3 regions of the Streptomyces sp. NBC_00878 genome follow, and region 1 is predicted to be linked to each of the others. Evidence: riboswitches for the same ligand, from Rfam matches in the RefSeq annotation. Region 1 holds a riboswitch; each other region holds the start of a gene.

What was found. Region 1 has a riboswitch for cyclic di-AMP ahead of OHA11_RS41590 (C40 family peptidase). Riboswitches for the same ligand answer to the same signal wherever they lie in the genome.
Positions count from the first base shown of each region.
Region 2: another riboswitch for cyclic di-AMP. It lies ahead of OHA11_RS17660 (transglycosylase family protein); the one in region 1 lies ahead of OHA11_RS41590 (C40 family peptidase).
Region 3: another riboswitch for cyclic di-AMP. It lies ahead of OHA11_RS11110 (M23 family metallopeptidase); the one in region 1 lies ahead of OHA11_RS41590 (C40 family peptidase).

Region 1 covers NZ_JAPEOK010000001.1:9,561,006-9,568,471, forward strand. The annotation lists gene OHA11_RS41565 (helix-turn-helix transcriptional regulator) at 1-192, opposite strand, end outside; gene OHA11_RS41570 (ATP-binding protein) at 457-900, shown strand; gene OHA11_RS41575 (LysR family transcriptional regulator) at 939-1,856, opposite strand; gene OHA11_RS41580 (LysE family translocator) at 1,946-2,569, shown strand; gene OHA11_RS41585 (DUF6328 family protein) at 2,632-3,114, opposite strand; gene OHA11_RS41590 (C40 family peptidase) at 3,208-3,681, opposite strand; cyclic di-AMP (ydaO/yuaA leader) riboswitch at 3,685-3,897, opposite strand; gene OHA11_RS41595 (hypothetical protein) at 4,235-4,543, opposite strand; gene OHA11_RS41600 (ATP-dependent Clp protease proteolytic subunit) at 4,551-5,186, opposite strand; gene OHA11_RS41605 (carbohydrate ABC transporter permease) at 5,527-6,486, shown strand; gene OHA11_RS41610 (carbohydrate ABC transporter permease) at 6,486-7,310, shown strand; gene OHA11_RS41615 (ABC transporter substrate-binding protein) at 7,354-7,466, shown strand, end outside.
Region 2 covers NZ_JAPEOK010000001.1:4,235,771-4,243,236, forward strand. The annotation lists gene OHA11_RS17635 (hypothetical protein) at 1-784, shown strand, start outside; gene OHA11_RS17640 (Ppx/GppA phosphatase family protein) at 887-1,864, opposite strand; gene OHA11_RS17645 (DUF501 domain-containing protein) at 2,149-2,670, opposite strand; gene OHA11_RS17650 (septum formation initiator family protein) at 2,797-3,273, opposite strand; gene eno (phosphopyruvate hydratase) at 3,471-4,751, opposite strand; gene OHA11_RS17660 (transglycosylase family protein) at 5,270-5,977, opposite strand; cyclic di-AMP (ydaO/yuaA leader) riboswitch at 5,982-6,152, opposite strand; gene OHA11_RS17665 (transglycosylase family protein) at 6,426-7,361, opposite strand.
Region 3 covers NZ_JAPEOK010000001.1:2,703,780-2,711,245, forward strand. The annotation lists gene OHA11_RS11100 (HPr family phosphocarrier protein) at 161-442, shown strand; gene OHA11_RS11105 (GntR family transcriptional regulator) at 660-1,355, opposite strand; gene OHA11_RS11110 (M23 family metallopeptidase) at 1,640-2,413, opposite strand; cyclic di-AMP (ydaO/yuaA leader) riboswitch at 2,426-2,586, opposite strand; gene OHA11_RS11115 (pitrilysin family protein) at 2,834-4,222, opposite strand; gene OHA11_RS11120 (pitrilysin family protein) at 4,219-5,580, opposite strand; gene OHA11_RS11125 (DNA topoisomerase (ATP-hydrolyzing) subunit A) at 5,954-7,466, shown strand, end outside.

The DNA of each region.
Region 1 (7,466 bases):
GCCGTACGCGTCGAGGAGGCGCTCCACGTCCGCCGGTTTGACTCCGCTGCGGCCGGTCTCGATCCGGCTCACCTTCGACTGGTGCCAGCCGACGAGCCGGGCCGCCTCGCCGCTCTTGAGGCCCGCACGGGCCCGCAGGGCGCGCAGTTCGGCGCCGAGTTTCCGGCGACGCACAGCGGGACCGTACTGCATTGGCCGTCTCCTTCCGACCGTCGCGCCAGCGCTATATCGTCCGGCGTCAAGCCGACCGTAGAGGACGAACCGGCCGCCCGCCCAAATACGGTCGGTCGTCGCAGAGTTCACCGCTTCGAGCGACAGATATATGCATATCTCGGTGGATCGCCACCGCGAACGGCGAGGTAGTGGCACTCTGGCGCAAGCACCAGTCCGGGACCGTACTCGACGTCATCCGCTTCGTGTCGGACTCCGGTCCCGTGGGAAAGGGACGACCTCGCCATGGCAGACCACCAGGAAGCATCCGTCACTCTGCCGAGCGATCCCGCCTCGGTCTACGCCGCCCGCACATACGTCATGAACGTGCTGGCCGAATGGGGACTACCGTCCGACACGGAGGCCGCCGACACGGTCCGGCTCATCGTCTCGGAGCTCGCCACCAACGCCGTACAGCACACGTTCGGACAGTCGCCCACCTTCACGGTGGACATCGAACTCGACCGCGACGAACGCCTGCGCATCGGCGTGACCGACAGCCACCCCCGCTTCCCGAAACGTTTGCCCGCGGCCGTCCAACAGGACAACGGGCGCGGCATGGTGATCGTCCGCTGGCTGACTGCCGAGTGCGGCGGCAAGCTGACGGTCCGGCCCACCAGAGAGGGCGGCAAGACGGTTTCGATCATGCTGCCCTGGACGGCACCGGTACAGCCCGTGAGAGCCGACTGAAAGCCGTGCCCCGTCTGTCAGCCGTCCTTCAGCGCCCGTCAGTTGTACTGCGAGGCACGTCCGAAGGCGCCCCGCAGCAGAGCCCGGAAGGCGTCTACCGCCGGAGCCGCCTCGTCGGTGCGGTGGACGACCAGGATCGTGCGCCGCAGGTCTCCGGGTTCCAACAGTCGCATTCCCACCGGGGTGGCCGCCGTCCTGGCCACCATCTCCGGCACCACCGCGACTCCGAGGCCCGCACTCGCCAGCGCACACACCAGGGCATAGCCGGGTGTCGTGACGAGGAGCGACGGAACGGCCCCGGTCCGGGTGAGTACGGCCTCCAGGCCCTGCCGGGCCGGATGGTCCGGCGCCATGCTGATGAGCGGCTGCCCGGCCAGCTCCGTCAGCGGCAGCCGTGACGAACCGCTCGTGAGGACGTGCCCGGGCGCGGTCACGAGCACCAGCTCCTCGACCAGCACCGGCTCCGCGGACACACTCGCGGGCAGCGACACCGGTGCCGAAGGCTCGTAGGCATGCGTCAGCGCCAGATCGACCTCGCCCGCGGCCACCGCGGCGATACCGGCCGGGGGTTCGTAGTCCGCGACGGTCAGCTCCACGTCGGGATGCGCCCGGCGGAACGCGCTGAGCACCGGAGGCAGCAGATGGATCCCGGCCGTCTGGAAGGTGCCGACCCGCAGCGTCCCGCCGGACAGGCCCGCCAGACGCGCCAGTTCGAGCCGCGCCCGCTCCAGCTCGTCCAGCACCCGGCGCGCCCGCGCCACGAGCAACTCACCCGCACCCGTCAGCCGGGTCCCGCGGTGATGGCGTACGAGCAGTGCCGTGCCGGCCTCCCTCTCCAGCTTGGCGAGCTGTTGCGAGAGCGCGGGCGGCGTGTACCCGAGACGCTCGGCGGCCCGGGTGATCGAACCCGCCTCCGCGACCGCCACGAGCGCCGCGAGCCGTGTCGGGTCGTACAAGCGAAGCTCCCGGGGTAAAGAGATGCTTAAGGCAGACCCAGGATATTCGACATACCTTCTGAAGGCTCCGAGGGCGCACGCTGGTGCCCATGGACGCACAGCTCATCGCCTTCAGCGGAGTCGCCGCGGGCATGGTCGCCATGCCGGGTGCCGACTTCACCGTCGTCGTACGCAACGCCCTGGTCTCCCGCCGGGCCGGTGTCGCGTGCGCGCTCGGGATCACCGCGGCGCTGCTCCTCCACACCACCCTCGCCGTCGCAGGGGTCGCCGCGGTCCTGGCAGCCGTGCCCGCGCTCTTCCGCGCGCTCCAGCTGCTCGGCGGGGCGTACGTCCTCCATCTCGGCGTACGCACCCTGCGGTCGCTTCGCGAGCGGCGTACAACCGTGGACGACGACGGGCCGGTGATGTCGGGGAGCCGGGCGCTGCGCCAGGGCTTCGTCACCAACGTCCTCAACCCGAAGGTGCCGATCACCTTCATGAGCCTGCTGCCGCAGTTCGTGCCCGACGGGAGTCCGGCGATGCCCCGGACGCTGTGGCTCGCGCTGATCGTGGTCGCGCTCGCCCTGCTCTGGTTCCCGGTGGTCGCGCTGCTCGTGGACCGGCTCGGCCGGTGGCTGCGCAGACCGCGTACGGCCCGGGCCATCGTGGCCGGCACCGGCACCGTGCTCACCCTGCTCGGCGTCGGACTCGTCCTCGAACCGCTGCTGGCCTGAGCCGGTCAGCCCGGACCTGCCCTGGTGGACCTTCCCGGTCGGCCCGTCCTGGTAGACCCGTCCTAGTCGCCGACGGAGCGTTTGACCAGGTAGGGCAGGAGGGCCCACAGCCCGGCGCATACGACCAGGGTGGCGGCGCCGGCCGCGATGCCGCCCGCCCGGTTCGTCGCCACGTCCACGACGAGCAGGACCGAACCGGAGAGGCCGAGCGAGAGCGCGCCGAGCCCGGCCTGGGCCAGCAGCGAGGAGGCCTTCACGACCTGGGGCTTGGCGCCCTGCCGGAACAGCCGGCGATGCAGCGCGGCGGGGGCCGTGAAGAGCGCCGCGGTCACTACCGACAGCAGCAGCGTGACGACGTACGTGGCGCGCTGGAACGAATCCAGGGAGGGAAAGCGCGCGGTGAACGCGAGGGTCAGCAGGAAGGCGAAGAGGATCTGCACGCCGGTCTGCGTGACCCGCAGTTCCTGGAGCAGTTCGTTGAAGTTGCGGTCGGCGCGTTCGAGCCGTGTCTCGTCGCGCTCCTCTTGGTGATGAAGGTCGCCCATATGTGAAGGAGTAACCACTCCGCCGCGAATATCACATTCCGGGCGGCCCCGGTATGCGGCCGCGGCGATCACCGCGGCCGCATCCCGGGCAGGTCACCTGACCCGGCCGTACCAGACGCTCTTCGTCCAGATCTTCTGCAGCTTCACCACGTCCCCGGTCTTCGGGGAGTGCCAGATCCGTCCCTTCCCGGCGTAGATGCCGACGTGGTAGACGTTCCGGCCCGAGTGGAAGAAGACCAGGTCTCCCTGCTTACGGGTGGAAGCGGAGATGTGCTTCGTCCTGTTGTACTGGGCAGCTGCCGTACGCGGCAGGGACTTGCCCGCCTTCTTGAACGAGTAGAGCGTGAGGCCCGAGCAGTCGAAGCGCTTGGGCCCCGCGGCTCCGAACTTGTAAGCGGAGCCCTTCTTGGAGGCCGCCACCTGGAGTGCCTTCGTCGCGGGTGTGGCCGCTTCCGCGCCGGACGTGAAGCCGGGGGCCACGATGCCGCCGCCGACGGCGGCGATGGTGAGAGCCGATGCGGTACCGGCCCTGCTGAACAGCGACGGGACACGATTGAGCGCAGTCATGCGCAACCCTTCGTCAGCCGCCTGTGAAGGATGACCTGTCGGATTCGGGCTGGCGAAGTTGCCCGGCCGCTGACGCGGCTTCACCCCAAGGGCTGCTCGGCCCGGTCATGGCGTGACCGTTCCGGCGACCCGTCGTGCTTGGGTCCTCCACTCCTGCCGATCCACTTCTGTCGACCGGTTCATCCGAGCGGCGGCAGGACTCGGCGTCCGCCCGGACCGCCCCGCCGCTTGTGGCGGGGTCTTGTCGTCGGAAGGGATCTTGACGCACGGATGTCCCAAAAGCCGAGCGGAATCGGCGATTTGTGGGCTTACTCACCACTCACCCGTTCGGGTGGACAGCCCTTTCTGTACGAGGGCGCCGAGGGGGTCGAGGACCCTCGTACCAGCACCGGGACGGTTCATACCGCACTGGAGCTACGTGGGTTGCGCAGCTCCCACGGGTCCGCAAAAGCAGCCCTGACTACGCCGTTCGGTGGTACACCGTTCGGCTCGTTTGAACCCTGGCCCGGACGCCTCGTCAGATACCTGCGCGACGCCGGGCGGTGGGGGTACGTCAGGTGTCGGAGCGCGGCGGTAGTGCGATCCGGCCTGCTCGGCGCTCACCGTCGAGGACGCGCAGCGCCCGCGCCAGGGTCGGTGCGTGCACCTCGTGCTCGCCGCGTTGGTGCATCAGGGCCAGCGCGTCACGCAGTGCGGTGGCCCTGCCGACCAGGGCCTGGGCGGCCCGCAGCCCGCGGTAAGTGTCCCCGGAGTGGGCCGGGTTGATCCGGCCGAGCAGGTCGACCACCTCCAGGTAACGGTCGATCAGTTCGGCCTCGGCACGGGTCAGGGCCGGCAGCGGCGGCAACTCGGGTGGAAGCATCCGCCGCTCACCTCGCGCCGGGTGCGCGCTGGGTGGACTTCCGGCTCGGGACGATCCGGTCGATCAGTCCGTACTCCAACGCCGCCGGCGCGTCCAGGATCTTGTCCCGCTCGATGTCGGCACCGATCCGCTCCCGGCTTTGGCCGGTGTGCCGGGCGAGCATCTCCTCCAACTGCTCGCGGGTACGCATCAGTTCGTCGGCCTGAATGACCAGGTCGGAGGCCTGCCCCTGGACGGGCTCGGAGAACGAGGGCTGGTGGATGAGCACGCGGGCGCCCGGCAGCGAGTACCGCTTGCCCGGTGTGCCGGCCGCGAGCAGCACCGCCGCGGCGGACCCGGCCTGCCCCAGGCAGATGGTCTCCACCTCGCAGCTGACGAACCGCATCGTGTCGTAGACGGCCGTCATCGCGCTGAAGGAGCCGCCGGGAGAATTGATGTAGAGCGAAATGTCCCTGTCGGGCGCCTGGTACTCGAGGTGCATGAACTGCGCCATCACGTCGTTCGCCGAGACGTCGTCGATTGGCGTCCCGAGAAACACGATCCGCTCTTCCAGGAGCTTGGAGTACGGGTCCATGGTCCGGCTCCCCGAACTGTTGCGTTCGGTGAACTCGGGCAGGACATAGCGGGCGGACGGTCGGGCCATGACACACGCTCCTCCGGGAGAGGTCCTGTAGAAAATGTACAGGACGTACGTAACGTAGGGAGCGTGCTCCAGTGATCCACGGGAGTCAACAGACCCGGGGCGGCGGGTCCGAGGGCTGCGGCCCGGACCTGCGCACGAGCTGCACCCTCTGTTCCTGCGGGAACCCTTGACGCGGGATTGAAACGTTTCTACCGTGCGGTGCAGCCGTATCCATGAATGAAGTTTTCGTACGTGAACGAGGTGGCGATGTGTGGATCTCCTGTGGCGCCGGACGCCTTCGGGGGCCCGGATGGAAGCTGACATCGTTGTCCACCTGTGGGCGCCCGGGAGTTGAGCCGACGTGACCACAACCCCCAGGGCCACAGCCGTTCCACGCCCTCCCGCGCCCCGCGACGCCGATGCCGGGCAGCCGGTCACGCCAAGGCGACAGAAGCGCCGCTCGGGCATTCACACCCCGTTCTGGTTCCTGCTTCCCGCCGTAGCCGTCTACGCGTTCGTCATCGTGTGGCCCAGCCTGCGCGGCGGCGTATACGCCTTCACCGACTGGAACGGCATCACGCCCGACTGGCACTGGGTCGGCCTCGACAACTTCTCGGATGTGCTGGCCGATCGCGGAGCCAGGGCCGCACTGCTCAACACGGTGGTACTCGCCGCCTTGGTGACGGTCTTTCAGAACGTGTTGGGGCTTCTCCTCGCCCTGGGCGTGAACACCATGGTCAAAAGCCGCTACGTGCTTCGCGTGGTGTTCTTCGCCCCCGTTGTCCTCACGCCGCTGGTCGCCGGATACGTATGGAGCTATCTCCTGTCTCCGGAGGGCACCGTCAATGCCGTCCTGCGCGGTATCGGCCTTTCCTCGCTCGCCCACGACTGGCTCGGTGACCCGGGCACAGCGCTCTATGCCATCGCGGCCGAGATCATCTGGCAGTCGGCCGGATATTCCATGGTCATCTATCTCGCCGGTCTGCAAGCCATCCCCAGCGAGATCCTGGAGGCCGCCACCATCGACGGCGCCGGAGTCTGGCGCCGCTTTCGCAGTGTGGTTCTGCCGCTGCTCAACGGCGCCGTCGTCATCAACGTGATGCTGTGCCTCATCGGCAGCCTCAAACAGTTCGACCAGGTACTCGCCATGACCGACGGCGGCCCGGGCACAGCCACCGAGACCATTTCCACGACGATCTACAAGAACGCCTTCGCGCTCGGCGAATTCCCGCTCTCGATCGCGCTGTCCGTCGTCATGACCGTGCTCATCGCGTGTCTGGCCGCGATTCAGTACCGGCTGACCCTCAGAAAGGCCTCGTGATGCACGGCCGTTACTCATGGCGCACTTCGCTGCGCGAGGGCGCGCTGCTCCTGTTCGCCGTCGTATACGTCATGCCTCTGGTGAGCCTGCTGAGCGTGGCTCTGCGCAAGGAGGGCAGCGGTGCGAGCGCGCTCACACTCGACTGGCCGCCCACGTTCGACAACTTCGGTGAGGCCTGGACGGAGGCTCACCTCGGGGCGGCCCTCACCAACAGCGTCGTGGTCGCGGTGTGCAGCGTCGCGCTCATCGTCCCGATCGCGTCGCTGGCCGCCTATCCGCTCGCCCGGGTCACCCGCGCCTGGTCACGTGCCGCGTTCGTGTTCCTGGTCGGCGGACTGCTCATCCCAGGGCAACTCGCCCTTCTCCCGCTCTACACGACGATGCGCGACCTGGGCCTGCTGGGATCACTGTGGGCGGTCGTCCTCATCAACGTCGGCGGCCAGATCCCGTTCTCCGTGTTCCTCTACACCCTGTTCCTGCGTGAATTGCCCACCGACTACGAGGAGGCGGCTCTGCTCGACGGCTGTGGGCCGCTGCGGTCCTTCGTGCGCGTGATCTTCCCGCTCCTGCGGCCGATCACCGGCACCGTGATCATCCTCAACACCGTCGGCATCTGGAACGAGTTCTTCACCCCACTGCTCTATCTGTCCGGCAGCGGAACAGTCACCGCGCCCGTCGCCATCTACGGCTTCGTCAGTCAGTTCGTGTCCCAGTGGGAGCTCGTCTTCGCCGCGCTCCTGATGAGCGTGGTCCCCGTTCTGGTCGTCTATTTCGCGCTTCAGAAATACGTCATCAAGGGCTTCGCCGGCGGACTGAAGGGATAGCGCCGTGTACCTCAACTTCCTTTCGCCTCGGCGTCGTACACGCATGGTGACCTCGATCGCAGCCGTACTGGCGACGGTGATCGGCACCGCGTCCTGTTCCACCATGGATACCGTCGAGGGGGACAACGTCCTGACCCTCGTCGCCAGCGGTGAGGA
Region 2 (7,466 bases), 5.3 Mb from region 1:
TCTCGAGGCCTACCGCCCCGGCACCGAACTGGAGCGGCAGGGCACCGTCCAGACGGTCTTCCTCGACTTCGACGGCGCTCGTGTCAACACCTCGATCTTCGGCGGCGCCGGCGCGCAACGCGATCTGTCACCGATGTCGGCCTTCCTGCCGGGCTGGGGGCTCACCGCCGATGACGAGGACAAGGTCATCGACGCCGTCGTGGCCTCGGTCAAGGAGAACATCGCCGCCGACCTGGCCGCGAAAGGCACCAACCCGCGCTTCGCCGTCAGGATCCTGAACAGCCGTGACCACGCGGACCCGTTCGGGCGGCCCAATGTCAGCCGTGTCGTCGTCGGCGGCAGCATCGCCGAGTCCGGCATCCCGACCATCGGCATCGCCTCCTCGATCGACCCCGGCAACTACGGCCACGAGGACACCGCACTCGTCCTGCTCGACCTGCTCAGCGCGGCCGCGCCCAACCCGAACTCGCTCAACTCCTATCTGGGACCGCAGAGCGACAAGATCGGCTTCATCGGCCGGGGCGTCGGGAACATCGTCACGCACGAGGTGGGGCACTACTCGGGCAGCTGGCACACCGACCAGTTCAACGACACCGCGAACCTGATGGATCAGGGCGGCAACATCGCCCAGATGCTCGGCGTCGGAGCGGACAGGGTCGGCGGTACGGCGGACGACGTCGACGTCGACTTCACCACCGACTCGTACACCCGGCAGGAACCGTTCACCGGCTTCGAGGACACCCTCGTCAAGACCGCCTGGGCCTACAGCCGCGGTCGCGGCTGAGCGCAGGAGCGGGAGGAGCGGAGGAGGCCGAGAGCGCGCGTCTCTCGGCCTCCTCCGCACGCTGCTCATGACCGGAGGCCGCTCTGCGTCGCCGCAGGTCAGTCAGTTCCCGTCTCCTTGCTTACCTGCCTCGGCCTCTTCCGCCACCTTGAAGGCGATGCCGTCCAGGATGTCGTGTTCGCTGACGACCACCTCGTCCGCGCCGATCCGCTCCATGACAGCGAGCAGTACGAGGGCGCCCGCGCCGATGACGTCGACGCGGCCCGGGTGCATGGAGGGGATCGCGGCGCGTTGGGCGTGGGTGGAGGAGAGCAGCTGCTCGGTGATCTCACGGACGCGGTCGTAGGAGACCCGGGAGTGGTGGATGGCCTCGGAGTCGTACTCCGGAAGGTCCTGGGCGATCGCCGAGATGGTCGTGACGGATCCGGCGAGCCCGACGAGCGTACGGGCCTCGCGCAGCGGCACGGTCTCCTCGGCGAGGTCGAGGGCCGCCTCGATGTCGGCGCGGATCGCCTCGATCTGCTCCGGGGTCGGTGGGTCGCTGACCACGCCGTCGTGCACGAGGTGCCGTTCCGTCATCCGTACGCAGCCGATGTCGACCGAGCGGGCGGCGCGGACGTGGTCGTCGCCGACGACGCACTCCGTGGAGCCGCCGCCGATGTCCACCACGAGGTAGGGCTTTGCGAGCTCGTCGCGGCCCTTCAGTTCCCTGGTGGCTCCCGTGAACGAGAACTCCGCCTCCTGGTCGCCCGAGATGACCTCGGGCTCGACGCCCAGGATGTCGAGGACGCCGCGTACGAACTCGTCGCGGTTCTCGGCGTCGCGGGAGGCGGAGGTCGCCACGAAGCGCAGTCGTTCCGCGCCGTGTTCCTTGACGATCGTCGCGTACTCGCGGCAGGCCGCGAAGGTCCGCTCCAGGGCGTCCGGGGCGAGGCGGCCTGTGCGGTCGACGCCCTGGCCCAGGCGGACGATCGTCATCCGGCGGTCCAGGTCGACGAGTTCGCCCGTCTTCGGATCCACGTCCGCGACGAGCAGGCGGATCGAGTTGGTACCGCAGTCGATGGCGGCGACGCGAGTCATGAGTGGTGATCTCCTCGTTGGCGATCGTTGCGGGGGGCATCTGGGGCGTTTTCTCGCCCCCGCCGCCCCTACCCTCCCCCACTCTCGACTTCGCTCGAGCGGGGGGACCCCCATCGTCCCTTTCTGGGGGCTCCGCCCCCAGACCCCCGTATCGCGCTGAACGCGCTCGTCCTCAAACGCCGGACGGGCTACCAGTCAGCCCCTCCGGCGTTTGAGGAGCGGGGGTTCGGGGGCAGCGCCTCCGAGGCAGGGACGGGAATGGGTAGGGGCGGCGGGGGCGAAATTCACCCCTCGGCCGACACCACGCACGCCCCCTTGCGCCACCACTCCGGCAGCATCTCGATCGCCTCGTCGCCCAGGGGGTTCACCCCCGGACCCGCGGCCAGGGAGTGTGCGACCAGCACGTGCAGACACTTCACCCGGTCCGGCATACCGCCCGCGCTCGGGAAGCCTTCGAGGACCTCGATGGAGTCGCGCCGGGCGATGTAGTCCTCGTGCGCCGCACGGTACGCGTCCGCCAGCTTCGGATCCCTGGCGAGCCGGTCCGTCATCTCCTTCATGACGCCGTTCGCCTCCAGCGTGCCGATGGCGGAAGCCGCACGCGGACACGTCAAGTAGTACGTCGTCGGGAAAGGGGTCCCGTCCGGCAGCCGCGGAGCCGTCTCGACGACGTCCGGCTGCCCGCACGGACAGCGGTGCGCGATCGCGCGCAACCCGCGCGGCGGCCGCCCGAGCTGCTGCTTGAAGGCCTCGACGTCCTCGTCGGTCGGCTCGGTGCGCGGGGTGGGCGGCGGGGGCGTTTCCATGCCTGTGCGTAAGTCTCTCTAGTCAGTTCACTTGTGGATCAGTGGCGGATCAGTGGCGGATCAGTCGTGGATCAGTCGTGGATCGCTGGTCGATCAGTGGTTGATCAGGCGTTGATCGCGTGTGCGTCAGCCCTCGGCGGCGTCTGCCTTGTCGACGCCGTCCCAGACGTTGACGTACCAGGCCCGGTCGGCCGCCGTCTGATCCGTACGCGTCTTCTTCGCCGCGTCGGGGCCGATCACGATGTAGCCGGTCTCGCCCGGCATCACATAGTGCAGCCGCTCCCGGATGCGCTGCTCGGCGTACGCGTCGTCCTGCCAGCGCGCCTTGAGGTCGCGCAACTGCTCGACCCGCTGGCGGGCCTGCTCCCGCTGCCGCTGAAGGTCGGCGACCTCGGCGCGCTGGGAGACGTACTGCCTTATCGGATAGGCGAGGGCCACCACGAGCGAGCACAGGACCAGGGCGAGCAGTGCCGCCCGGCCGGTCAGGCGCGAGCGGCGGGCCTGGCGCTTGGTCTGCGAGCGGTAGACACGGGCGGCGGTCTGCTCACCGAGCAGCCGCAGCCTGGTCGAGGTGGAGAACCGGTCGCGGTCCTTCACGGCCATCTGTCCCGCCTCCCCGGTACAAGCCCGTCGAGTCCATCGCGCCCGCCCATCAAGTCCGACGCGTCCGTCGAGTCCGACGCGTGCGTCGGGCCCGTCATGTCCGGCGCGCCATCACGTACGTACGTCCCCGCACACGGTACGGGACCGAGTACGGGGACGTACGTACGACGCTTCCTACGAAGACGGAGCCCGAGGGCTCAGCCCTTGAAGCGCGGGAACGCGCTACGGCCCGCGTACACCGCCGCGTCGTCGAGGATCTCCTCGATGCGCAGCAGCTGGTTGTACTTGGCGACGCGGTCCGAGCGGGCCGGGGCGCCGGTCTTGATCTGGCCGCAGTTCACCGCGACGGCGAGGTCGGCGATCGTGACGTCCTCGGTCTCGCCGGAGCGGTGGGACATCATGCACTTGAAGCCGTTGCGCTGGGCCATCTCGACGGCGTCCAGGGTCTCCGTCAGGGAGCCGATCTGGTTGACCTTGACGAGCAGGGCGTTCGCCGAGCCCTCCTCGATGCCACGGGCCAGGCGCTCCGGGTTGGTGACGAAGAGGTCGTCGCCGACGATCTGGACCTTGTCGCCCAGCCGCTCCGTGATGACGTTCCAGCCGGCCCAGTCGTCCTCGAACAGCGGGTCCTCGATGGAGACGAGCGGGTAGTCCGCGACGAGCTCCTCGTAGTACTCCGTCATCTCGGCGGCGGAGCGCTCCTTGCCCTCGAAGAGGTACTTGCCGTCCTTGTAGAACTCGGAGGCGGCGACGTCGAGCGCGAGGGCGACCTGCTGGCCGGGAACGTAACCGGCCTCCTTGATCGCTTCGAGGATCAGGTCCAGCGCCTCGCGGTTGGAGCCGAGGTTCGGGGCGAAGCCGCCCTCGTCGCCGAGGCCGGTGGACAGGCTGCGGCTCTTCAGGACCTTCTTGAGGGTGTGGTAGACCTCGGCGCCCCAGCGCACGGCCTCGGAGAAGGACTCCGCGCCGATCGGGGCGATCATGAACTCCTGGATGTCGACGTTGGAGTCGGCGTGCGACCCGCCGTTCAGGATGTTCATCATCGGGACCGGCAGCAGGTGCGCGTTCGGTCCGCCCAGGTAGCGGAAGAGGGGAAGGTCGGAGGCCTCGGACGCGGCGTGGGCGACGGCGAGGGAGACGCCGAGGATGGCATTGGCGCCGAGCGAGGCCTTGTTGTCGGTGGCGTCCAGGTCGATCATCGCCTGGTCGATGAGGCGCTGCTCGGTGGCGTCGTAGCCGACGAGCTCCGGGCCGAGCTGCTCGATGACGGCGAGGACGGCCTTCTCGACGCCCTTGCCGAGGTAGCGGTTGGGGTCTCCGTCGCGGAGCTCAACAGCTTCGAAGGCACCGGTGGAGGCGCCGGACGGAACGGCGGCACGACCCGTGCTGCCGTCGTCGAGGCCGACCTCGACCTCGACCGTGGGGTTGCCTCGGGAGTCCAGGATTTCCCGGGCTACGACGACGTCGATGGACGGCACGAGCATCTCCTTCTGGGATGTGACGCAAGCTGTTCCGGGCCGAAGGCCCGGTTGGGTGCGGACCTGTGGTGGCCCCGCGGCATGAGCCTAACCGGCTGCCGGGGTTCGGCCAGCCCTCGACCGCCTCCTGGACAGAACCGAGAGTAAATTGTTTCCGAACGGAACAAACCGAGGAGGCGAGAGGCGAACGAGAGACGAGAGGGAAGAGAACGAGAAGAGAGGGCGGGAGGCGAGGGCGGGAAGAGGGAGCGGGAAGGGAGCGGGAACGAAAAAAGCCCCGCCCCGGTGCGTACGGGGGAACACGCACCGGAGCGGGGAGCCCGTGGGGGACGGGGGCGGCCCTCACGAGGCCTCCACTATGGGGGACACGGATGTGAGAGCGCTGTGGTTCAGCCGCAATCCGAATATGAACCCGGAGGTTGGGGGTTCGGAGTTCGGAGATCCAGCGACCGTAGATCCGGCCGAGGCTGAGCGGCCAAGGCCTCGGCCGGAGCGCGGCTGCCCGAAGGGCAGCGGTGTCAGCTGAGGTGCAGCTGCTGGCCCGGGAAGATGAAGTCGGCGTCGTCGACGATGTCGTCGTTCAGCTTGTACAGCTTCTGCCAGCCGCCCTTGACGTTCTTCTTCTCGGCGATCTCGCTGAGGGTGTCTCCCTTGACGACCTTGTACTCGCCGTCGCCCTTCTTGACCTTCTTGCCGGTCGGGGTCTTGACGGTCTGCTTCGCGGCCGGGCGCTCCTGGGAACGCGAGGCGCGCTCCTCGGAGGACTTGGTGCTCGGCTGCGACTGCGAGGTGCTCTGGCCGGAGTCGCCCGAGCCCGAGGGAGCCGGGGCACCGCCGGTCGAGGCGCCGGACAGGCCCACGCCACAGCTCGGCCAGGCGCCCTTGCCCTGGCCCGCGAGGACCTTCTCGGCGACGGCTATCTGCTGGGACTTGGAGGCCTGGTCGGCGGAGGAGGCGTACGCCGTGCCGCCGTACGCGGCCCAGGTGGAGGCCGAGAACTGCAGGCCGCCGTAGTAACCGTTGCCGGTGTTGATGGACCAGTCGCCGCCGGACTCGCACTGGGCGACGGCGTCCCACTCGGAGGCGGTGGCGGCGGAGGCTCCCGTGGCGCCCATCAGCGGGACGGCGACGGCGGCGGTGGTGGTGACACCGGCGAGCGCGGCGAAACGGGTAGTCCGATTGGCAATGGTCGGGCGGCGGTGCTTGCCCTTGCCGGAAAACAGCATGAAGTGATCCCCTCACCGACGCCTGCGAGGTGAGCTGTCGGGTTCGGGCCGAGTGAGTTGCCCGGCCGCGCGACACTGCTGTCACGCGGCTTAACCCCAAGCCGTACCTGGCCTCAACGACCGGGTCCGGCACTTACCTTGGGTCCCCCGCTCCTGCCTACGGCGCTTGACGCGACGACTGTTCCCGGACGGCCGTTGGCAGGATTCGGCGTTGCGACCGTCGGGGCTCACCAGTGGCGAGCGGTCACGACCGTAGACACGCGATCCGCCGAATTTCAAAGACGATCACGGTCGTTGAGATCCATCTCTCACTTTCACGAAACCGGACATTCATCGCGAACTGCCGCTGTTTTTCGCCCGATTCGACGCCTTGATCACACTTGGATCGCGGTCCGGGCCGCGACCCGGATGGCAGCCCGGGCCGTGGCCCCGACCGCCGCCCGGATCACTACTTGGCCGCTACCGGCACAGCGTCGATGTCGAGGCTCTGACCGGGAAGGATGAAGTCCGGGTCGTCGCCGACGGCTTCCTTGTTCTCGGCGTAGAGCGCCCGCCATCCGCCCTCGATACCGAGGGAGTCGGCGATCCCCCAGAGACTGTCTCCGGAGCGCACGGTGTACGAGCCTTCGGCGGCGACGCGCGACTCGCTGTCGCTGGGCGAGGCATGCCGACCGGAAGAGTCGCCCGCGTCGGAGTCGGGGGCCTCCTCGTCGGCGCTGTCGCCACGGTGGCGGCCGGAGCCGGAACCGTCCGTCGCGGCGCTTTCGCTCGCGTCGGCCGAAGTATCGCCACTGCGGGACGACTTGTCCGAGTCGTCACTTTTCGTCGTACTGGGCGACGTGGACGACTTGGGTGACACGGACCCCTTGGGCGCCTCAGATGACCCGGATGAACCAGATGAACCTGATGTGTCTGACTTCGTCCCGTTGTTGCCGTCATCCATGCCCAAGCCGCTCGACGGGGTCGGGGAGTCGTCCGTGGCACCCGTGTCGACGTCGGCCGAGCCGGAGTTCTGCGTCAGACCGGCGACGAGGCCGCAGGTCGCCCAGGCGCTCGTGCCCTGGGCCGCGAGAACCTTCTCGGCGACGGCTATCTGCTGCGAGCGGCTGGCCTGGTCGGCACTCGGCGCGTAGTCGAGGCCGCCGTGCTTCTCCCACGTCACCTGGGTCATCTGGAGGCCGCCGTAGTAGCCGTTGCCGGAGTTCGCGCTCCACGAGCCGCCGCTCTCGCACTCCGCGATCGCGTCCCAGGTCGTACCGCTGGCGGCGCTCGCGCCGGTCGCGCCGAGCAGGGGGATCGCGATGGCCGATCCGGTCACGCCCGCCGCGACGAGGAGAGCCGGAGCCTGACGGGGGCGACGGTGACGACCGTTCCCGGAGAGCATGCGGTTGCCTTTCGCGTGACAGCAGAGGACTGCGCACAGCGCGCGCACAGCGAGGGGCCGCGCGCTTGTGACTGCTGCGGCAGGTGGGACCGGCCGCATTGATGG
Region 3 (7,466 bases), 6.9 Mb from region 1:
CAGGTCCCGACGACGACGGGCTCGCGTCCGGCAAGGGCGCGAGGCAGTCTTGGGGGCTGAAGCCGCCTCGGGCCCCGGTCCCGCACCCGCTCGGGGCGCGCTTCGCACCATATGGAACAATGGTCTAGACAACCGTGAGACATCTGAAGGGCAGCATCACATGGCTGAGCGCCGCGTCAACGTCGGCTGGGCCGAGGGCCTTCACGCCCGTCCCGCCTCCATCTTCGTCCGGGCCGCCACGGCCTCCGGCGTCCCCGTGACGATCGCCAAGGCCGACGGCAACCCCGTCAACGCCGCCTCCATGCTCGCGGTTCTCGGCCTGGGCGCGCAGGGCGGCGAGGAGATCGTCCTCGCCTCCGACGCCGAGGGGGCGGACACCGCGCTCGACCGCCTGGCGAAGCTGGTCGCCGAGGGTCTTGAGGAGCTCCCCGAGACCGTCTGAGTGTGGCCCTCCGCGCCCGAGCCGGCGGCACTTTCGCGGACCTGGTGACCAAGCGGGGTTCCACAATTGACGTGACGGTGTTCTTCGTTTCAAGACCCGTCCCACTCACACAACGAAGGGCCCGCCTCACAAATGAGGCGGGCCCTTTGCTATTCCTGATTATGGGCAGCGGAAATAATCTCCCGCGAATTACATCTCTTTGTATACGGCGCCACTGTTAATGCCGCAGGCCTGCCGTGTTTACAGGATGTTGCGAAGTCCTCACACGCTCCACGCGGTCACCGCCGCCGGGAAAGCGCAGCCGATGAGCGGCCGTCGCCCGCTCGGTGTGCAGCGCCGTGATCGACCTGGCCCGGTCGCTGTCGCCGCGCGCGACGGCGTCCACGATGGCGCCGTGCTCGCCCCAGGACTCGGCGGGGTGGGCCGGCGCCTCGACCGAGTACATCCAGGCGATCTTGTGCCGCAGCTGGGCGAGCGTGGAGGTCAGCGCGGGGCTTCCGGAGGCCTGGGCGAGCGTCTCGTGGAACCAGGCACCGAGCGAGCGCAGATCCTCGCTGTTGCCTCTCCTGGCCCTCTCCTGCCCCAGCCTGACCAGGCCGCGCAGCACCTTGAGGTGCGCCTCGGTGCGGCGCTGGGCGGCGCGCGCGGCACCCAGCGGCTCCAGCAGCATGCGCATCTCCAGGAGGTCGGAGGCCTCCTGTTCGGTGGGCTCCGCGACGCACGCGCCCGCGTGCCGACGCGTGACGACGAAGCCTTCCGCCTCCAGGGTGCGCAGCGCCTCACGCACGGGGACCCGCGAGACGCCGTACCGGCGCGCGAGCAGTTCTTCGGTGAGCCGGCCGCCGCGCTCGTAGACACCCGCGACGATGTCGTCACGGATCGCCGTGCATACCGAGTGCGCGGGAATACGCATGACCGGACCTCCGCCTTAACCCCCGCGAAACGCGGTCGATTGACGCCTGTTCGGTGACTCTATTGCAGAGAACGGGAAATTCCGATGGGAGGCCGGAATCCATGGATATTTTTTGGACACACTTCGCTTCTGAACAGGCAGTCGTCCGGTGGCGAGTCGGGCGGAGAGTTCGGAAAGTGGCGAGAAGCGGTCGGGCCGCGACGGGATGCCGTCAGGACGCGGTCTGGATGCCCGAAGGCCCCGGCTAGGTGAGCCGGGGCCTTCGGGAGGTATGCCGCGCGTCGTCAGACGTTCACGCCATGCTGGCGGAGGTACCCGAGGGGGTCGATGTCCGAGCCGTACTCCGCGGTCGTCCGCGCCTCGAAGTGCAGGTGCGCCCCGGTGACGTTGCCGGTCGCCCCGGAGAGGCCTATCTGCTGGCCCGGGGTGACCGTCTGGCCGACCGAGACACCGAGGGACGACATGTGCCCGTACTGGGTGTAGGTACCGTCGTTCATCTTGATGACGACCTGGTTGCCGTACGAGCCGCCCCAGCCGGCCTCCACGACGGTGCCGGAGCCCACCGCGTGCACGGTGGTACCGCTCGCGGCGTGGAAGTCGATACCGGTGTGGCTGCCGGAGGACCAGACCGCGCCACCCGCCTGGTAGCCGGTGGAGACGTACGAACCGGCGATGGGCGAGGTGTAGGTGTTCAGCAGGCGCTTGCGCTCGGCCTCGCGGGCGGCGCGGGCCTTGGCCTCGCGCTCCTTCTTGAGCTTCTCCGCCGCCTCCTTGGCGCGCTCCTTCGCGGCGGCCTCGGCCTTCTCGCGGGCCGCGGCCTCGTCGGCGGCCTGCTGCTGGGCGGCAGCCTGCGCGTCGATCTCATCGGCGAGCGAGTCGCCGATGGTGATCGCCTGGGTGAGGGTCTGCTCGGCCGGGCTCTCGGCGGCGAACGAGGGAGCAGCCAGGGTGCCGACGACACCGGTGGTGGCGAGTGCGGCGACGCCAACGGTCCTGTTGGTGTTGTGCTTCATGCGGCTGGGACGACGGTGCTTCCCGGTGGCGCGGGTGAACGCCATGAAGTGGCTGGTCCTTTCCTTCCTTCTCGCCTACCGGGTTAGCTGACGGGTTCGGAGCAGGAAGGTCTCCTACGGACCCCCTTCGGGAAGGGCGTCCGATTCACCCCAGGGACTACGTATGGGTCCCCGGCTCCCCTGGCTCGCGCCGTACGGGGACTCGGCGATGACTGTCCGGTGCCGCGGACGCGGCGCACTGCCTGACGAACAGCCGGACCGACGCTAAGCGGGGTGTCTTTCAATCAACAAACGGATCAAGACTTTTGTAGCGCACGCCACAGGGCAGACAGGCAACCTCCCTATCAATACGGACAACTTGCGGGTCGAGGTCGAAGTCCGGGCAAGTCGGGGCCGAGGTCCGGGCGAAAGAGAGAACCCAGGAGACTCTCCGGTCTCCTGGGTTCTCCACGGACGGTCGCTGTCCTACTCCGCTGTCACCACGCTGACTTCACCGATTCCGAGGGCCCTGACCGGCTCCTCGATCTGCGCGGCGTCCCCGACGAGGACGGTCACCAGCCGGTCCACCGGGAAGGCGCTCACGGCCGCCGCGGTGGCCTCCACGGTGCCGGTCGCGGCGAGCTGCTGGTACAGCGTCGCCTGGTAGTCGTCCGGCAGGTGCTGCTCGACCTGGTCGGCGAGGGTGCCCGCGACGACGCCCGCCGTCTCGTACTTCAGGGGCGCCACACCCACGAGGTTCTGCACGGCGACGTCCCGCTCGGCGTCGGTGAGGCCCTCGGCCGCGAGGGTGCGCAGCACCTTCCAGAGGTCGTCGAGCGCCGGGCCGGTGTTCGGGGTGTCCACGGAGCCGCTGATGGCGAGCATCGCGGCGCCCGTCCCGTCCGGCGCGGAGCGCAGGACCTGACCGAACGCCCGCACACCGTAGGTGTATCCCTTTTCCTCGCGCAGGACGCGGTCCAGGCGGGAGGTGAGGGTGCCGCCGAGGCAGTACGTGCCGAGCACCTGGGCGGGCCACACACGGTCGTGCCGGTCGGCGCCGACGCGGCCGATGAGCAGCTGCGTCTGGACGGCTCCGGGACGGTCGACGATGACCACGCGGCCCGTGTCGTCGGCGGTCACCGGCGGAATGGGCCGGGCCACGGCCGGCGAACCGGTCCAGGTGCCGAGCGTGTCCCCGAGCAGCGCGTCGAGGTCGACACCGGTGAGGTCGCCGACGACGACGGCGGTCGCCGTGGCGGGGCGTACGTGCCTTTCGTAGAAGGCGCGTACGGCCCCCGAGTCGATCTTGGCGACCGTCTCTTCGGTGCCCTGGCGCGGGCGCGACATGCGCGAGGTCGCCGGGAACAGCTGCCGGGAGAGCTCCTTGGCGGCGCGGCGCCCCGGGTTGGCGGTCTCGTGCGGGATCTCGTCGAGCCGGTTGCGCACCAGCCGCTCGACCTCGCTGTCCTCGAAGGCGGGTGCCCTGAGGGCGTCGGCGAGCAGGCCGAGCGCCTTGGGGAGCCGTGAGACGGGGACTTCGAGGCTGAGCCGTACGCCGGGGTGGTCGGCGTGCGCGTCGAGGGTGGCGCCGCAGCGCTCCAGCTCGGCGGCGAACTCCTCGGCGGAGTGCTTGTCGGTGCCTTCGGAGAAGGCACGCGCCATGATCGTGGCGATGCCGTCCAGGCCCTGCGGCTCGGCCTCCAGCGGTGCTGCCAGGAGGATTTCGACGGCGACGACCTGCTGGCCGGGGCGGTGGCAGCGCAGCAGGGTCAGGCCGTTGTCGAGCGCGCCGCGCCCGGGTGCCGGGAAGGCCCAGGGCCGGGCCTCGCCGGCCTGGGGCTGCGGGTGGAAGTCCATCGTGGCGAGCTCGGTCACTTGGCCGCCTCCTCGTCGGTGTCGTCAGCGGCGTCGGTGTCCTGGGCCTCTTCGGCGACGGTCGGTTCGTAGACCAGCACCGCGCGGTTGTCGGGGCGCAGGCGGGCCTTGGCGACCTCCTGGACCTCCTCGGCCGTGACGTCGAGGACGCGCTGGACGGCCGTCAGGGCGAGCTGCGGGTCGCCGAACAGCACCGCGTACCGGCACAGTTCGTCGGCGCGGCCCGCGACCGTGCCGAGACGGTCCAGCCACTCGCGCTCCAACTGGGCCTGGGCGCGCTCCATCTCCTCGGCCGTGGGGCCCTCCTCGGCGAACCGGGCGAGCTCCTCGTCGACGGCGGTCTCGATCACCGGGACCTCGACGTCGCCGGACGTCTTCACGTCGAGCCACCCCAGGGAGGGTGCTCCCGCGAGGCGCAGCAGGCCGAACCCGGCGGCCACGGCGGTGCGGTCGCGGCGTACGAGCCGGTTGTAGAGCCGGGACGACTCGCCGCCGCCGAGCACGGTCAGGGCAAGGTCCGCCGCGTCGCACGCGCGCGTGCCGTCCTCCGGCAGCCGGTAGGCGGCCATCAACGCGCGGGCCGGGACCTCCTCCTCGACGACCTCGCGCAGTTGCCCGCCGATGGTCTCGGGCAGGGAACCGTCGCGCGGGGCGGGCTTGCCGTCGTGGCCCGCGATGGAGCCGAAATACTTCTCGACCCAGGCGAGCGTCTGCTCCGGGTCGATGTCTCCGACGATCGACAGAACGGCGTTGTTGGGCGCGTAGTAGGTGCGGAAGAACGCGCGCGCGTCCTCCAGGGTGGCCGCGTCCAGGTCCGTCATCGACCCGATCGGTGTGTGGTGATAAGGGTGGCCCTCCGGGTAGGCGAGGGCGGTCAGCTTCTCGAAAGCGGTGCCATAGGGGACGTTGTCGTAACGCTGCCGGCGCTCGTTCTTGACGACGTCCCGCTGGTTCTCCATGGACTCGTCGTCGAGCGCGGCGAGCAGCGAGCCCATGCGGTCGGCCTCCAGCCAGAGCGCGAGCTCCAGCTGGTGCGTGGGCATGGTCTCGAAGTAGTTGGTGCGCTCGAAACTGGTCGTGCCGTTGAGCGAACCGCCCGCGCCCTGCACCAGTTCGAAGTGGCCGTTGCCCTTCACCTGGCCCGAGCCCTGGAACATCAGGTGCTCGAAGAGGTGGGCAAGTCCGGTGCGGCCCTTGACCTCGTGGCGCGAACCGACGTCGTACCAGAGGCACACCGCCGCGACCGGGGTCAGGTGGTCCTCGGAGAGCACCACACGCAGGCCGTTGGCCAGGCGGTGCTCGGTCGCTGTCAGGCCGCCGGAACCGGCCTCAGCTGTGGCCGTGTGACCCATGGGCATGTACGTCCCTTCGATCGCGGAAAACTGCTGAATTCCTGCTAGTCGTGCCACTGTATGCAAGCGCGCGGACAGCTGGCGAAGTTCCCGCGACGCGTACGCCGAGAGCGAGCACGCGGGCGCCGCCGCAAGGACGTACGGTCGTGCGGCCGCACGGCCTCCGAAGCCCTGTGCGGGCACGCGGATTCACCGCTTCCGAGGCCTGTGGAAACGGCCGAGGACGCGGCCCGCGACGCCTGTTGGGGCAGCCCTGCAAGCGGCCCTGGAGGTCCGTACGGACGGGTCGTGGTCCGCGTTGTCAGTACGCCGGTCCACAATGGAGCCCGTCAGAACCCGTTCATGCCCCGGCAGAGACTGTGAAGGAGTCGCAGCAGCGATGGCCCGCCGCAGCACGAAGACCCCGCGACCCGATGACGACGCCGACTTCGAGGAGCGCATCCTCGACATCGACGTCGTCGACGAAATGCAGGGCTCCTTCCTCGAGTACGCGTACTCGGTCATCTACTCCCGAGCCCTGCCGGACGCCCGCGACGGCCTCAAGCCGGTGCACCGCCGCATCGTCTACCAGATGAACGAGATGGGGCTGCGCCCCGACCGCGGCTATGTGAAGTGCGCCCGCGTCGTCGGCGAGGTCATGGGTAAGCTCCACCCCCACGGCGACGCGTCGATCTACGACGCCCTGGTCCGCCTGGCCCAGCCGTTCTCCATGCGCCTGCCCCTGGTCGACGGCCACGGCAACTTCGGTTCGCTGGGCAACGACGATCCGCCGGCCGCCATGCGGTACACCGAGGCGCGGATGGCCGACGCGACCTCCCTGATGACGGAGTCGATCGACGAGAACACGGTCGACTTCAGTCCGAACTACGACGGCCAGGAGCAGGAGCCGACGGTCCTCCCGGCCGCGTACCCGAACCTTCTGGTCAACGGCTCGTCGGGTATCGCGGTCGGCATGGCGACGAACATGCCGCCGCACAACCTCGGCGAGGTCATCGCCGCCGCCCGTCACCTGATCCGCCACCCCGGCGCCGATCTCGAGACGCTCATGAAGCACGTCCCGGGCCCCGACCTGCCCACGGGCGGCCGCATCGTGGGCCTCACCGGCATCAGGGACGCGTACGAGACGGGCCGGGGCACGTTCAAGATCCGCGCGACGGTGTCCGTGGAGAACGTGACGGCGCGCCGCAAGGGCCTCGTCGTCACCGAGCTGCCGTTCACCGTCGGCCCGGAGAAGGTGATCGCCAAGATCAAGGACCTGGTCGGCGCGAAGAAACTGCAGGGCATCGCGGACGTCAAGGACCTCACCGACCGTGCGCACGGCCTGCGCCTGGTCATCGAGGTCAAGAACGGCTTCGTGCCGGAAGCCGTCCTGGAGCAGCTCTACAAACTGACGCCGATGGAGGAGTCCTTCGGCATCAACAACGTGGCGCTGGTGGACGGCCAGCCGCTCACGCTGGGCCTCAAGGAGCTCCTGGAGGTGTACCTCGACCACCGCTTCGAGGTCGTGCGCCGCCGCAGTGAGTTCCGCCGCGGCAAGAAGCGGGACCGGCTGCACCTGGTCGAGGGCCTGCTGGTGGCCCTGATCGACATCGACGAGGTCATCCGCCTCATCCGCTCCAGCGAGAACTCCGCGCAGGCCAAGGAGCGCCTGATCGAGCGCTTCTCACTGAGCGATGTCCAGACGCAGTACATCCTGGACACGCCGCTGCGCCGCCTCACCAAGTTCGACCGCATCGAGCTGGAGACCGAGCGCGACCGGCTCAACGGCGAGATCGACGAGCTGACCGGCATCCTGGAGTCGGACACCGAGCTGCGCAAGCTGGTGTCGTCCGAACTGGCCGCGGCGGCCAAGAAGTTCGCCACCGGGCGGCGTACGGTTCTGCTGGAGTCCG